DNA from 3 places in the Streptomyces sp. TAA204 genome. Region 2 is predicted to be linked to each of the others. Evidence: predicted binding sites of a transcription regulator. Region 2 holds the regulator's gene; each other region holds the start of a gene.
What was found. Region 2 encodes HrcA, which represses chaperone genes, less so after heat shock. Its sites were predicted from a motif close to TTNGCACTCNGNNNNNCNGAGTGCNAA; they were not measured.
Positions count from the first base shown of each region.

Region 1 (2,267 bases), on a different contig from region 2:
TCGGCGATGATCAGCAGCGGCTTGGAGCCGCCGGCCTGCATGATCTTCTCCAGCAGCGGCAGCAGGTCCTGGATGGAGCTGATCTTGCCCTGGTGGATGAGGATGTACGGGTCGTCGAGGACGGCCTCCATACGCTCCTGGTCGCTGACCATGTACGGCGAGAGGTAGCCCTTGTCGAAGGCCATGCCCTCGGTGAAGTCCAGCTCCAGGCCGAAGGTCTGGGACTCCTCGACGGTGATGACGCCGTCCTTGCCGACCTTGTCCATCGCCTCGGCGATCAACTCGCCGACCTGCTTGTCCTGGGCGGACAGACCGGCGACGGAGGCGATGTCCTCCTTGGAGTCGATCGGACGGGCGGAGGCGATCAGGTCGTCGGAGACGGCCTTGACCGCGGCGTCGATGCCCTTCTTCAGGGCGGCCGGGGAAGCGCCCGCGGCCACGTTGCGCAGGCCCTCGCGGACCAGCGCCTGGGCGAGCACGGTGGCGGTGGTGGTGCCGTCACCCGCGATGTCGTTGGTCTTGGTCGCCACCTCCTTCACGAGCTGCGCGCCGAGGTTCTCGTACGCGTCCTCGACCTCGACCTCACGGGCGATGGTGACGCCGTCGTTGGTGATGGTCGGGGCGCCGAACTTCTTGTCGATGACGACGTTGCGGCCCTTGGGGCCGATGGTCACCTTCACGGTGTCCGCGAGGCTGTTCACGCCCCGCTCGAGGGCGCGGCGGGCGTCCTCGTCGAACTTCAGGATCTTCGCCATGGGAGCTGTTGAGTCCTCTCGAAACGAACCGCGCCCCGGTCCCCGGTGCTCACGGATGTGAGGCGGTAGGGACCGGGGCGCGGATCAGAAGTTACTTCCGGCTTCGGTGACTTACTTCTCGACGATCGCGAGAACGTCGCGAGCCGAGAGGACGAGGTACTCCTCGCCGCTGTACTTCACCTCTGTGCCGCCGTACTTGCTGTAGAGCACGATGTCGCCGACGTTCACGTCGAGCGGCAGGCGGTCGCCATTCTCGAAACGGCCCGGCCCAACTGCCAGGACAGTGCCCTCCTGGGGCTTCTCCTTGGCGGTGTCCGGAATGACCAGGCCCGAGGCCGTGGTCTCTTCAGCGTCGAGCGGCTGGACCACAATGCGGTCCTCAAGCGGCTTGATGGCAACCTTGCTGGCGGTCGTCACGATCCGACCTCCCCCTTCGGAGATCTCATCACGGGGTCTTATGTCTGGGGTGGCGACCTGGTCGATCCGTCGTCGCGGGTGCCGGATCTTCCCGTCGCTCGTATCTGGCACTCGCCAGGGGAGAGTGCCAGGGCCGACATTATGCCGCGGTTAGCACTCCGTCAACTAGAGTGCCAGTTCGTACGGGACGCGTCGCGCACCGGGGGCGTGGGAGAGCGCGCGGCGGGAGGGAGAATCGCGGGGTGGACCGTGAGGCGTTCGTCCGGCTGCTGGGCGACGAAGGACAGGCGCTGCTGGCGTCGTTGAGGGATTTCGAGCCGGACCGTGAACTGGCCGTCGCGACACGGCTGCGCCGCAGCCACCCCCCGGAGCTGGTGTCGGCGGCGCTCGCCCAGGCGCGGTTGCGCCAGCGGGCCGTGGCGAAGTTCGGCCCCGAGGACGCGGCGCGGATGTACTTCACCCCGCACGGCCTGGAGCAGTCGACGCGGGCGAGCGTCGCCGCGTACCGGGCGCGGCGGTTCGCCGGAGGAAGCGGCCGGCTGCCGGACGACGGGCAGCGGCCCGGTCCCGGAGTGCGGCGGATCGCCGATCTGTGCTGCGGCATCGGCGGCGACGCGATCGCGCTGGCACGCGCCGGGGTGCATGTACTGGCCGTGGACCGCGACCCGCTCACGTGCGAGGTGGCGCGGGCCAACGCCGCCGCGCTGGGTCTGGGCGGGCTCATCGAGGTGCGCTGTCAGGACGCCGGCGACGCCGACATCTCCGGCCACGACGCCGTTTTCATCGACCCTGCCCGGCGTGACGGCAGGGGCCGCGTCTTCGACCCCGAGGCGTACTCCCCGCCGCTGTCCTGGGCCGTGGAGGTCGCCGGGCGCGTCTCGCACGCGGCGCTGAAGGTGGCGCCCGGCATTCCGCACGAGGCCGTCCCGCAGGGCGCCGAGGCGGAGTGGATCTCGGTCGGCGGCGATGTGAAGGAGGCGGTGCTCTGGTTCGGCACGCAGGAGCCCGGCCCGGCACCGAATTCCCTCGTACGGGCTACGCTGCTGCCCGGCCCGCACTCACTCCGCTCCCGCGGGCTGCCCGACCCTCCGGCCG
Region 1 covers NZ_AUKW01000004.1:531,033-533,299, forward strand. Annotated here, with positions in the region: gene groL (chaperonin GroEL) at 1-755, opposite strand, end outside; gene groES (co-chaperone GroES) at 867-1,175, opposite strand; gene H343_RS30075 (THUMP-like domain-containing protein) at 1,415-2,267, shown strand, end outside.
Region 1: the regulator HrcA is predicted to act here: its motif matches at 1,323-1,349, upstream of groES (co-chaperone GroES).

Region 2 (2,267 bases):
ACCGCCCGGGCCGACCTCGCCCTCGCCCGCGAGCTGGATGCGGGTGCCGTTGTCGACACCGGCGGGGATTTTCACCGTCAGGCTGCGGCGCGAGCGGACGCGCCCGTCGCCGGCGCACTCCGGGCAGGGCGTGGGCACGACCGTGCCGAAGCCCTGGCACTGCGGGCACGGGCGTGACGTCATGACCTGGCCCAGGAAGGACCGCGTCACCTGCGAGACCTCTCCCCGGCCGCGGCACATGTCGCACGTCTGCGGTGAGGTACCGGGCGCCGCTCCCTCACCGCTGCAGGTGTTGCACACCACCGCCGTGTCGACCTGGATGTCCTTGGTGGTGCCGAAGGCGGACTCGTCCAGGTCGATGTCGAGCCGGATCATGGCGTCCTGGCCGCGACGCGTACGGGACCTCGGTCCGCGCTGCGAAGCGGTGCCGAAGAAGGCGTCCATGATGTCGGAGAAGTTGCCGAAGCCCGCTCCGCCGAAGCCGCCGCCTCCGCCGCCCGCGCCGCCCGTCGGGTCGCCGCCGAGATCGTAGACCTGCTTCTTCTGCGGGTCCGAGAGGATCTCGTAGGCGGTGTTGATCTCCTTGAACCGCTCCTGGGTCTTGGGGTCCGGATTGACGTCCGGGTGCAGCTCGCGCGCCAGTCTGCGGAAGGCCTTCTTGATGTCGTCCTGCGAGGCGTCGCGCTGCACGCCGAGGACCGCGTAGTAGTCCGTCGCCACTTACGACTCCGCGAGGATCTGTCCGACGTACCGTGCCACTGCGCGTACCGCTCCCATCGTTCCGGGGTAGTCCATGCGGGTCGGTCCGACCACGCCGAGTTTGGCAACTGCTTCGTCGCCCGAACCGTAGCCGACCGACACGACCGAGGTGGAACTCAGCCCCTCATGGGCGTTCTCATGCCCGATTCGTACCGTCATGCCCGGGTCCTTGGCTTCCCCGAGCAGCTTCAGCAGCACGACCTGCTCCTCCAGGGCCTCCAGCACGGGCCGGATGCTCAGCGGGAAGTCCTGCCCGAAGCGGGTGAGGTTGGAGGTGCCGCCGATGATCAGCCGCTCCTCCGTCTCCTCGACCAGCGTCTCCAGCAGCGTCGCCAGCACCGTGGAGACTGTGCCGCGGTCGTCCGCGTCGAACGCGTCCGGCAGGTCCTGCACGAGGGACGGGACCTCGGTGAAGCGCTGCCCCACCACCCGGCTGTTCAGCCGGGCCCGCAGATCCGCCAGGGAAGCCTCCCCGATCGGCTCGGGGCAGTCGATCAGCCGCTGCTCGACCCGGCCGGTGTCCGTGATCAGCACCAGCATCAGCCGCGCCGGAGCCAGCGACAGCAGCTCCACGTGCCGCACCGTCGACCGGGTCAGCGACGGGTACTGCACGACGGCGGCCTGCCGCGTCAGCTGCGCCAGCAGCCGCACGGTGCGCCCGACCACGTCGTCGAGGTCGACGGCGCCCTCCAGGAAGTTCTGGATGGCGCGGCGCTCGGGGGACGACAGCGGCTTGACGCCGGCCAGTTTGTCCACGAAGAGGCGGTAGCCCTTGTCCGTGGGGATGCGTCCGGCGCTGGTGTGCGGCTGGGCGATGTACCCCTCGTCCTCCAGCACCGCCATGTCGTTGCGCACGGTCGCCGGGGAGACCTGGAGATGGTGCCGCTCGGTGAGCGCCTTGGAGCCCACGGGCTCCTCCGTGCCGACGTAGTCCTGGACGATGGCGCGCAGCACTTCGAGTCTGCGTTCACTGAGCAACGTGCACACCTCCCGTCCGGTTCTGCCCGGCTTGCGCCCCGGGGCCACCGGGACCTCTGGCCCGGCTTCTCCGGTGTCCCTGGCACTCTCTTCCACGGAGTGCCAGAACCCCTGGGCCAGTGTACGGCCGGTTGCCGCAACGGGGGCAAGGGCTGCCCGACTCTCGGTACGCGGCAGCCCCGTGGGCGGACCGGTACCGTCGCGGCATGGCCGGTCACAGGGAAGAGACGGACAGGCACGAGGCCGGCAGCGCGCACACGGCGGACGGTGGCCGCCCCGGGGCCTGGGAACACCTCTCCCCCGGCGTGGTGCGGCACAGGCTGCCGCACTGGGACGCGACGGCCGGCGCCGTACTGGGCACGAGGGGTGCGCTGGTCGTCGACACGGGCTCCAGCCTCGGCGAGGGCGCCTGGATCGGCGCGGAGATCCGCCGTCTGTCGGGCCTCGCGGTGACGCAAGTGGTGCTCACCCACCCGCACTTCGACCACGTACTGGGCACGGCCGCCTTCACCGCCGCCGTCACGGCGGGG
Region 2 covers NZ_AUKW01000018.1:21,279-23,545, reverse strand. Annotated here, with positions in the region: gene dnaJ (molecular chaperone DnaJ) at 1-720, opposite strand, end outside; gene hrcA (heat-inducible transcriptional repressor HrcA) at 721-1,737, opposite strand; gene H343_RS31610 (MBL fold metallo-hydrolase) at 1,944-2,267, shown strand, end outside.

Region 3 (2,267 bases), on a different contig from region 2:
CGACGACGATGTCCGTTTCGAGCAGGGTCTTCAGACGCCGACCCCGGACGGCGCGGGTGTCTCCATCATCCCGGCCGTGGCGGGTGGCTGCTGAGGTCGTGAGAGGTCGGTGAAGGCCCTCCGCGGCCGGCGCCGTTGACCTAGCGTCGGACCGCCTCCTCCAGGCAGGGCGCAAAACGGAGGGGGCGGTTCCGTGTCTGGAGACGCGATAGGGTTGCGCACGATCCCATCCCCGTGACCGGCCGGGGCACGTGCCGGGCGCATATGAGAACGCGACAACTTGCCTGTGAATTCCTGGTCGCAATTGTCGTGTTGGTGCCCTATGCCTGGCCCCGCTTGCCCCGATTCCTCTTGGATCGCGGGCATTCGACCCCTCTCCGGGGGCTCAGAATTCTCGTCCTCATGACCTGTTGCAGAGGGCGTCCGTCCAGATACATTCAGCGGCGGTCGACGCCTTCCGGCGCACGCCTCCGCCCTTTCCGGACGTGGTGCCGGAGGTGGGGTCTGACCCGGGTTCGTGAAGTGCGGGCCCGTGCAAGGGCCAGTAATAGGGGAGTTGGGCATGGCTCAGGGCACCGTCAAGTGGTTCAACGCGGAGAAGGGATACGGCTTCATCGCGGTCGACGGTGGTGCGGACGTGTTCGTGCACTACAGCGCGATCCAGATGGACGGGTACCGCACCCTGGACGAAGGGCAGCGGGTCGAGTTCGAGATCTCGCAGGGGCAGAAGGGGCCGCAGGCGGACATGGTCCGTGTGACTGCCTGAGCGCCGACCGAACTGCGCAGAGTTTCAACGAGCTTCAACACAGCCGTGTGGAGGGGCCGTACCCCGGCAGGGGTACGGCCCCTCCGGCGTGGGCCGCGGAACTGCGCCCTCCGGGCCGTGGCCAGGGCCGGCGTGGGCGGGGCCGCGTGCCGTGTGCGCTCTCTCCCGGTGCGGGCGGTGTGTCCCGATCGCCCGGCGTGCTGCCCAGGGCGCTTGCACTCGCAGGGGTCGAGTGCTAATCATTGCGTTAGCACTCTACGAGTGAGAGTGACAGTCAAGGACCGGGTCGGTGAGGCTCGTTTCGCCGGTGGAGCAAGGAACCACACGGTTGCGGGCCGTCCGTCGCGGGCGCCAGCGCGGTCCGGTATTACCCGTCCCCTGGTTGTGCAGGGGGATCCCCAGTCCGGGAGGGACCACTTCACATGGCCAAGATCATCGCGTTCGACGAGGAGGCGCGGCGCGGCCTCGAGCGCGGGATGAACCAGCTCGCCGACGCCGTCAAGGTCACGCTCGGCCCCAAGGGCCGGAACGTCGTGCTGGAGAAGAAGTGGGGCGCCCCCACGATCACCAACGACGGTGTCTCCATCGCCAAGGAGATCGAGCTCGAGGACTCCTACGAGAAGATCGGCGCCGAGCTGGTCAAGGAGGTCGCGAAGAAGACGGACGACGTCGCCGGTGACGGCACGACGACCGCGACCGTCCTGGCCCAGGCGCTCGTCAAGGAGGGCCTGCGCAACGTCGCCGCCGGCGCCAACCCGATGGCCCTCAAGCGCGGCATCGAGCGTGCCACCGAGGCCGTCTCCGCCGCCCTGCTGGAGCAGGCCAAGGACGTGGAGACCAAGGAGCAGATCGCCTCCACGGCCTCCATCTCCGCCGGCGACCCGCAGATCGGCGAGCTCATCGCCGAGGCGATGGACAAGGTCGGCAAGGAAGGCGTCATCACCGTCGAGGAGTCGCAGACCTTCGGGCTGGAGCTGGAGCTCACCGAGGGCATGCGCTTCGACAAGGGCTACATCTCCGCGTACTTCGCCACCGACATGGAGCGCATGGAGGCGGAGCTCGAGGACCCCTACATCCTCATCGTCAACTCCAAGATCAGCAACGTGAAGGACCTCCTTCCGCTGCTGGAGAAGGTCATGCAGTCCGGCAAGCCGCTGCTGATCATCTCCGAGGACGTCGAGGGCGAGGCGCTCTCCACGCTGGTCGTCAACAAGATCCGCGGCACCTTCAAGTCCGTCGCCGTCAAGGCCCCGGGCTTCGGCGACCGCCGCAAGGCCATGCTCGGTGACATCGCCATCCTCACCGGTGGCACCGTCATCTCCGAGGAGGTCGGCCTCAAGCTGGAGAACGCCGGTCTGGAGCTGCTGGGCCGCGCCCGCAAGGTCGTCATCACCAAGGACGAGACCACGATCGTCGACGGTGCGGGCGAGAGCGACCAGGTCGCCGGCCGCGTCGCGCAGATCCGTGCCGAGATCGACAACTCCGACTCGGACTACGACCG
Region 3 covers NZ_AUKW01000001.1:514,977-517,243, reverse strand. Annotated here, with positions in the region: gene H343_RS0102205 (MoaD/ThiS family protein) at 1-94, shown strand, start outside; gene H343_RS0102200 (cold-shock protein) at 563-766, shown strand; gene groL (chaperonin GroEL) at 1,189-2,267, shown strand, end outside.
Region 3: the regulator HrcA is predicted to act here: its motif matches at 1,014-1,040, upstream of groL (chaperonin GroEL).